Regions from separate parts of the Chryseobacterium sp. MYb264 genome, predicted to be linked through region 4. Evidence: riboswitches for the same ligand, from Rfam matches in the RefSeq annotation. Region 4 holds a riboswitch; each other region holds the start of a gene.

Region 1 (2,204 bases), 2.5 Mb from region 4:
CAGTTACGAGTATTTTAAAAATAGCGAAGAGCTAAACGATATAGAGAAAAAATTGTTTGAAAAAGCTAAAGAAGCTAGAGAAAACGCCTATGCTCCGTACTCTCAGTTTTTAGTGGGATGTTCCGTTTTGCTGGAGAACGGTGAAATCTATTCCGGAAACAATCAGGAAAATGCAGCTTATCCATCGGGACTTTGTGCGGAAAGAACAGCGCTATTCTGGATTGCCGCCAATTTTCCGGACGTAAAAATCAAAAAGATCTTTGTGGTGGGAGGTCCTAAAGAATTTCATGAGAAAAATCCACCCATTCCCCCATGTGGAGCTTGCAGGCAAAGCTTAATGGAATATGAAACGAAGCAGAATGAAAATATAGACCTTTATTTTTCGAGCATGAATGAAGAGGTAGTGAAGGTACATGCGATTAAAGATCTCTTGCCGTTTTATTTTGATGCTACATTTTTGTAGTTTTTAAATATGAATAGCGCAATTTTTCCACCCATAACATTCATTTTTGAGAATGTCATCTCGTTCATTTAAATAGTACATTCATTGAAAACCTCATAGGTTTTAAAAACCTATGAGGTTTTGGAAGAAGATCATTCTTTTGATGATAGGCTGAAATATGATCTTTGGTCCACGGCCTAGCCCTGATCGAACGGTTACCCCGCAACTGGGTCGGAGCGTTGGGGAGGGCAAGGGTTTTAGGATTGGCGGGCGTTGGAGAGCTTGGCGTGAGGAGTATGAGAGAGAGCAGGAATAAGCTCCTAAAAAACAATATTGTATATTTCATTGAAATCCAAATCATTACACTCCATTTTGTTTTTATAATTTAATACACTTACATTTGCAAAAATTTTGGTTTCCAGCATTTTGGAAATAATAGGGAATCGGGTGAAAATCCTGAGCTGTCCCCGCAACTGTAAATCGCAATCAAAATTTCTACGGAAAACCACTGTGCAAACGGGAAGGTGTGGAAAAGCGAAAGTCAGGAGACCTGCCAAAATCTAACTAAAATAATTGCTTTCGGTGGAAAAGTGAAAAGGTATGAATATAAAAAGATCTGTAGTCCTGTTTTTTTCGTCTTACGGCTGCTTTCTGTTTGGTCAGGAAAAGGTAATAGACACGGTGTTTGTTTTTGACAATCAAATGAACAAGGTAAAACTTTTTCATAAGGTACAGACTATTTCACCTCAGGATATTGAAAAAAACTCAACCAATCTTTCTGAACTTTTACGTTTTCAAACGCCTGTTTATATTAAAGAAAACGGACGGGGTGCTGTTTCTTCGCCTTCTTTTCGGGGAACCACTGCACAGCAGACTGCTTTTGTATGGAACGGAATTAATATCAACTCAAATTTTTTAGGTCAGGCAGATGTAAATAATATTTCTTTCGGAGGTTTTGATCAACTTGATGTAAAGGCCGGCGGCGGAAGTGTAATTTATGGAAGCGGTGCCATTGGCGGAAGTATTCACCTGAATAATACGCTGGATTTTAATAAAGGCTTTCACGGTTCTCTTTTTTCAGAAGCAGCATCTTTTGGAACATTTAATAATTTTTTGAAAGGTTCTTACAGCAATGAAAAGTTCAGCTTTAAAGTTTCGGGCAATTATTCGGTAAGCGAGAATGATTATGAAGTAAAAGAATCTCAGAATTATATCAACAGAAATGGGGAATATAATAATACCAATTTTAATTTTTCGGCAGCTTATAAAATAGCTCCACATCATCAAATTTCGTGGATTTCGGAGTTTTTTAACGGAAATCAAAACTATCCTGTTTTTTTTGACAGTCAAACGAAAACGAAATATGAAACTCAGAATGTAAGAAGTTTAGTTTCGTGGGACTGGAGTCAATCTAAATTTACCAATTCCTTTAAAGCTGCTTATACCGAGGAAAATTTTCAGTATTTTTCTGATATTAACAAACCTTATTTCAGTGGCGGAACCGGCAAAAATTATATTGTAAAAAACAACTTCAATTATTTTATCACGCCAAAATGGAACTTTAATTTAATTTCTGAATTCCAGCTCAATAAAGCAGAAGGTCTGAAGCAGTCTCAACTTAGAGATGTGAGCAGAAATGTAGGTTCTTTTGCTGCGTTAATTCGCTATTTCACCACTAAAGATCTGAGATTTGAAGCAGGAATTAAAAAAGACTTTGTTGAAGATATCAGTTCGCCCCTACTTTTTTCTTTTTCAGGAAAAT
Region 2 (2,204 bases), 1.3 Mb from region 4:
ATTAATGAATAAGACTAAGAAAGTACCATTGGCAACATCAACTTCTCTCCTCCAGCTTCCCTCTCCCAGCCTTTTAAATACTCACCCCATGCGTATTCTTAACCTCCGCCATCACAAAAGTGCTGTGTGTACTTCCGATAGAATCTACGGAGCCTAATTTATTAAACACAAAATCCTGATAATGCTTCATATCTCTTACCTGAACTTTCAATAAGAAATCAAAATCGCCGGAAATATTATAACATTCCGCTACTTCATCGATCTGTAGAATATCTTTTACAAATGCATTTCCGACCGCCCGGTCGTGAATTTTCAGTCGGACCTGACAAAAAACAGTAAATCCACGGTTTAATTTTTCGGCTTCCAGAACAGCGGCATAATGCTTAATATACCCTTCCTGCTCCAGTCTTTTCATTCGTTCAAAAACGGGAGAAGCCGAAAGGTTAACTTCTTTCGCAAGCTCCTTTACGGTCAGTTTAGCATTTTTCTGAAGAATTCTTAACAGCTGAAGATCCTTTTCATCCAGTTTTTCCACGGAATATTATTCTTTTTTTTATTTTCTACTTCAAAAATACAGAATAAAAATCTTTTTTAATGAAACAAAACCAAATTTTATGCTTAATTTCAGGAATTAAACCAATGAATATACTTTATTAATTACCTTTGATTAAGATTTTGTTCTTTAACATACTTCATCAGAAGGAAAGGTTTTACATAAGGTAAATTAATAGGGAATCGTGTGAAAATCACGAGCTGTCGCGCAACTGTAAGTAATAACCCAAAGGTTTTTGTCCTTGTATATCCACTGTAATAACGGGAAGGATGACAAAAGCTGTTACAAGTCAGGAGACCTGCCTGTTCCGAATGATCAATGCTCTCGCGATTTGGAGTTTTTGGATCAGAAAGATGATACTTTGAGCGTATTTTTGTTTAAGATTTTATTTTTTTTAAACGCAAAGATTTTATTATTGAAGCTTCTTATTTTTAAGGAGCAAAGAATGACTAATTTTTCGCTGATGAAGCTGGTGTTTATGCATTTGCTTATTAAAATCAATGAAATTTATTTTCCTTTACCAACAACTTATTCTTTTCATTTAAAGGAAAAATTACATCCTCACTGTATCTAGTCGATTCATCAAAACCATTTTAAGAAAGCATTTCGAAGCAACTTAAAGAACTTTTAAAAGAAAATTTAATTTAAAAGTTTAAAAGAAATGCAAACACACATCCTTGGCTACCCGCGAATTGGCAGCAACAGAGAATTAAAAAAAGCCTGTGAATACTATTGGGCAGAAAAAATAACTTCAGACGAACTGCTGGAAGTCGGAAAAACCATTACCCAAAACAACTGGAAACTGCAGCAGGAAGCGGGAATCGACTGGATTCCATGCAATGATTTCTCTTATTACGATCAGGTTTTGGATATGACTTTAGCGGTTGGAGCCATTCCGGAACGTTATCAGGAGATTGCCTTCAAAAAATCTGAACTAGATCTTTACTTTGCGATGGCCAGAGGTTTTCAGAAAGACGGTTTAGACATCACAGCGATGGAAATGACGAAGTGGTTTGATACCAATTATCATTATATCGTTCCAGAATTTCATAAAAATCAGGAGTTTAAATTATTTTCAAATAAAATTATCCAGGAATTTATTGCAGCAAAGCAGGCTGGAATTAATGCAAAACCCGTAATTATCGGTTTACTGACCTATTTATTATTAGGAAAAGAGAAAGAAGAAGGTTTTTATAAATTAGATTTAGCGCAAAATTTACTTCCCGTTTATATTCAAATTTTAAAAGAGCTGGAAAATCATGGCGCAGAGTATATTCAGTTTGACGAGCCATTTTTAGCATTAGATTTAACTGAAAAAGCCAAAGAAACCTATCAATTGATCTATGCGGAACTCAGAAAACAGTTTCCGAAGCTTAAATTTATTGTAGCGACTTATTTTGAAGGATTAAAAGACAATCTTTCATTGGCCAATGCCCTTCCGATTGATGTTTTACATATCGATCTGGTTCGTTCTCCTGAACAATTGGATGAAGTTTTAACTCTAATTCCAGACAGTTTAAGCCTTTCTTTAGGAATTGTTGATGGAAGAAATATCTGGAAAAATGATTTCCAACACTCTTTACAGTTTATTAAAAAGGCAGTAGAAAAAATAGGTTCGGAGAGGTTATTTATTGCGCCTTCATGTTCATTG
Region 3 (2,204 bases), 1.0 Mb from region 4:
CAACGGAATCGGAGATTTTAATATGATGGGAATCTATCAACTGCTAAATTCCAAGAATAATATCCATCAGCTGAATGGGGGGGTAGGAATAAAAGTTCCGTTAGGGAAATTTGATGAAAAGGGAATTACGGGGGTAAATCCAAGTTTTCAGCTGGGAACAGGGAGCTGGGATTACCAGATGGTACTCAATTATAAATTTCAGAAAAATAAACTGGCTATTTTACTGAACACCGATTACACCATTAAGACAGAAAATAAAAAGCATTATAATTTCGGAAATCAATGGAATTATGCTGCAACCGGTTTTTATCAGTTTGTGGAGAATGATAGACTCATTTTCTCCGGAAAAACGGGTTTGCAAGGAGAAGTTTTTGATCAAAATAAACAGTTTAATGAAGCACTGCCAAGAACAGCAGGAAGTGCTTTGTATGGAAAGCTGGGTTTTGAGGCTTCCTATAAAAAAATCAGTTTGGGAAGTGAAGTCATGCTTCCGGTATATTCCAATTTGGCGGGCGGCGATATTCAGGCGAAATCGCGTTTTAGTGTTTTCGTTAATTTTGGGATTTAAGAGAATATTTTAAACGAAAAGATTTATTTAAACTTCTTTTTATTTAAAGGAGCAAAGTTGAACAGCAAAGCTGTTTGATGAAGCTCTATAAAAACGTTCGCTTCATCAAATCAATTTTAATTGATTCATTCTTTGCTCCTTAAAAATATTCACAACAAAAATAAAACTTTGCGTTAAAAAAAATATAGTTCAATAAATCAATTTTAGGATTTATTCGATTGAAAATCATTGAATTAAATTCAATTTTGTTTCTATGATTTATTTTCTATCTTTGCCGAAATCTGGTGAGCCATAAAAAGCGCTTAAAAGGGAATCCGGTGAAAATCCGGGACAGACCCGCTGCTGTAAGCTCCACACCAAAGTTTTTGAAGATCATATCCACTGTTTTTTAATGGGAAGGATTTCAAAAACGGAGTAAGTCAGAAGACCTGCCAGACCATAAACGTTTGACGCTTTCGTGGAATAAAGCTTAGGACATCATTGATCTTGTGTGGTTTACGACTGCGCTTTATCGGTGTATTCTTATATCCATTAGCGTCATCATGATCTAAATGAGCTAATGGTGGCAAAAGTTCTTACATCTCAACTTTATAAGGTTGTTTTCGCAGTTTTTGTGTTAACAGCGCCATGGTTGTTTTCACAATCCAAAAAAGACACGGTAAAGGAGAAAAGCATTCTTCCGGTTACGATTTATAAAAAGAATTTTAAAGAGATCCTTCCTGCGCAAACGCTTTCTGGAGAACAACTGGAAAGGCTCAACAGTCAGTCGGTGGCCGATGCGCTGAGGTATTTTTCAGGAGTTCAGATCAAAGATTACGGTGGAATAGGTGGTTTGAAAACCATTAATGTTAGAAGCCTTGGAAGCCAGCATGTAGGTGTATTCTATGACGGGATACAGCTGGGAAATGCTCAAAACGGGCTGGTAGATTTGGGAAGATATTCCTTAGATGATCTGGAAGAAATTTCTTTGTATAACGGTCAGAAAAGCGAAATTTTTCAATCGGCAAAAGACTTCGGCTCATCAGGTTCAATTTACTTGCAGCCTAAAACACCTTCTTTTAAGGGGAATAAAAAGACAAATTTTGTCATAAGACTGAAAAATGCTTCTATTGACTTATTTAATCCATCTTTTCGTTTAGAACAAAAATTATCGCAAAAGATTTCTGCAAGTTTTAGTTCTGAGTTTTTGCAAAGTGATGGTGTTTACAGATATCGCTATGCCAAAAAGTTTCCCGACGGAGAGCAGGCGTATGATACGATTGCTAAAAGGCAGGATTCGGATTTGAGGGCGAAACGTTTTGAAACATCCATCAACGGGAATTTAAATAATGGGAACTGGAACGTTCGTGGTTATGGATATATTTCTAATCGTGGCTTACCTGGTTCTATAGTTAACGGGCGTTTTGACGCAAGAGGTTCCAGAATGGTGGATGAAAATTATTTTGTGCAGGCTCATCTAAGAAAAAAGCTATTTCCAAAACTGGAGACTCAGCTGAAAGCGAAATTTGCATACGATTATACCCGTTTTCTGGATACCGTTCAGTCACAGTTGATCAAGTATTCAGATAATACTTAGTCGCTCCTTAAAAAGCTGTTTTTTGACTTTGAAAATTATATTTGCCTAAAAAGATTCGGA
Region 4 (2,204 bases):
AGCTCAGGAAGGTTATGCGATGGTACGCGTTCATAAAGATGATTATAGAAAAATCATTGATAAGATCCGTATGAAAACAGGAGATGTTTTTGTTTATGTAAAACCTGCGCCTGGAGAAACGGAATGGATCTGGATTAAATATCCTGAAAAACAAGACTCTGAAAAGCCTTTCGTAAGATATGACAGCCTGAATAAAGAAGGAATGGTGAATAAAGAGCGTGTGGCTTTTATCGATCAGCTTCCAAAATTTACGCCTTCAAAATCTAAAAACGGGAGATCATTAATTTTTACAGATAATACCAATCCTAAAATCCTGACTAACCAAAGAACAAAGGTTATTATTGATGTTTATCCTTCGTATGCTCATCTTAAAAGACAGGAAAAAGATGCCAGCGGGAAAATTCTGACGGTTGATAAAGTAAAACCTTGGGGAATTGGCAACGAAATTCCTGAAGGGATGATGGAGATAAAATCAATTCGTGTGCAACAGCCGGGAAGAGGTTCTGTATTTGTGAGAGAAGCGATTAAAAATCTCTTCCAGCCTTCTATGGATTTTGAAAACATCGGAGTAACAGCGCTTGATGACGATCATATTTTCCTTTACATGATCAATGGTTCCGGTGAAAATCGTTATACCACGCTCTGGAGCATCAATAAAGGAAGAGCCATCAACCAAATAATTTATAATAATCCGGAATAAATCTTATTTTCTACTGTTTTTATCCTTATTTTTGCACCCGGAAAAGCAGATTGCTTTTTCAGAAATAGGTTCTGCTTAGCTGCAGATGAAAAGGGAATCGTGTGAAAATCACGAACTGTCGCGCAACTGTAAGTAACTGAAGTCTTTATCAAAAGTCCACTGTTTCGCTGCGAGGCGAGATGGGAAGGAGATAAATGATGTTACGAGTCAGGAGACCTGCCTTTTTCTTAAACAAAAAACTTTCGCGATTTGAAGTTTTATTGATCTGATGGATGTTTCAGGAATTCTCATGTTCCTGTCATTATTCTGTTGTTTGATATTATTTCATTTTGCCTTAATTTAATAATGAAATATGACTACAGAAGAAAGAATTGAAACATCCGAAACCAGAATTTTCAAAGCGGTTTTTCCTAATACGACCAATCATTACGATACTCTTTTCGGAGGTACAGCGATGCAGCTGATGGATGAAGTGGCTTTTATTACGGCGACCCGATTTGCAAGAAAACGTGTAGTAACAGTGAGCAGTGATAAAATAGATTTTAAAAAGCCTATTCCTGCGGGAACCATTGTGGAGCTGGTAGGAAAAGTTTCTCATGTAGGAAAAACAAGTATGAAAGTCAACGTTGAGATCTATACAGAACAAATGTATTCTTATGAAAAGGAAAAAGCCATTGTGGGAGATTTTACTTTTGTAGCGATCGATGAATTCAAAAAACCAATTCAAATTCTATAAAGAAGAAATGTTTGGACTGCTTTTAGCGGTCTGAGCTCAATATTTTCAAAAATGTTTTTTTAAAGCAATTTCGGCGGGTCTTTGCCCGCCGATTTTTTTATTTTTTTCTGCCACGAATTCACAAATGATAGAGAATATTTTCTTTTATTAAAAATTGAAATATAATCATCTATGCAATCCTTGGAGAAATAAGATATATTCTGTTAAAAAACTTACCTCAACACCTTTTCAGTTTCCAAGCTCAAATTCAATAATGTTTGGAAAGCCTCTCCCATTTCATCTGAAGCTCTGCTGATTGCATTCTCCAGCATATTTCTGATTTGTTTTTCGGTAACACCAGCTTCAGTCCAACTTTTTCCGGAAGTATGAGAATTAAGGATAAAAGGCATAATCCGGTCGATAGCGCAGGCAAAAATAGCATCCGGAGTTTTTTCTTCTTCAAATTCAAGCCAAAGATTGAAAAACTCAGTTCTTAAAGGTTCATCTAAAATTCCGAATATATTTTGGGCAGATACCTTTTCTCTTTCAAATTTGCCCACCATTCCGGCTTCATCAAAAAGAAAAGTATCTCCGGCTTCAATTTCTACCAAATCATGAATAGACAACATCCTGATCACTCTCAAAAGATCAATATCTGCCCTGTTCTTGGCATAAGGGAAAAGAATCTGAGCCAGAATAATAATCTGCCATGAATGTTCCGCGGTGTTTTCCCTTCTGGAATCATCTGCATTGTAATTTCTTCTCTGTACATTTTTTAAGGCATCTACC

What was found. A riboswitch is a leader RNA that binds a small molecule or an ion and turns the genes downstream of it on or off. The one in region 4 is predicted to bind cobalamin.
Region 1: another riboswitch for cobalamin. It lies ahead of VUJ46_RS09420 (TonB-dependent receptor plug domain-containing protein); the one in region 4 lies ahead of VUJ46_RS21760 (acyl-CoA thioesterase).
Region 2: another riboswitch for cobalamin. It lies ahead of metE (5-methyltetrahydropteroyltriglutamate--homocysteine S-methyltransferase); the one in region 4 lies ahead of VUJ46_RS21760 (acyl-CoA thioesterase).
Region 3: another riboswitch for cobalamin. It lies ahead of VUJ46_RS17150 (TonB-dependent receptor); the one in region 4 lies ahead of VUJ46_RS21760 (acyl-CoA thioesterase).

The regions. Positions count from the first base shown of each region.
Region 1 covers NZ_CP142422.1:2,221,188-2,223,391, forward strand. The annotation lists gene cdd (cytidine deaminase) at 1-463, shown strand, start outside; cobalamin riboswitch at 838-1,014, shown strand; gene VUJ46_RS09420 (TonB-dependent receptor plug domain-containing protein) at 1,043-2,204, shown strand, end outside.
Region 2 covers NZ_CP142422.1:1,021,925-1,024,128, forward strand. The annotation lists gene VUJ46_RS04500 (Lrp/AsnC family transcriptional regulator) at 74-535, opposite strand; cobalamin riboswitch at 689-874, shown strand; gene metE (5-methyltetrahydropteroyltriglutamate--homocysteine S-methyltransferase) at 1,215-2,204, shown strand, end outside.
Region 3 covers NZ_CP142422.1:3,949,144-3,951,347, forward strand. The annotation lists gene VUJ46_RS17145 (transporter) at 1-568, shown strand, start outside; cobalamin riboswitch at 834-1,018, shown strand; gene VUJ46_RS17150 (TonB-dependent receptor) at 1,128-2,144, shown strand; gene VUJ46_RS17155 (IS5 family transposase) at 2,152-2,204, opposite strand, start outside.
Region 4 covers NZ_CP142422.1:4,964,096-4,966,299, reverse strand. The annotation lists gene VUJ46_RS21765 (hypothetical protein) at 1-700, shown strand, start outside; cobalamin riboswitch at 750-938, shown strand; gene VUJ46_RS21760 (acyl-CoA thioesterase) at 1,053-1,436, shown strand; gene VUJ46_RS21755 (HD domain-containing protein) at 1,649-2,204, opposite strand, start outside.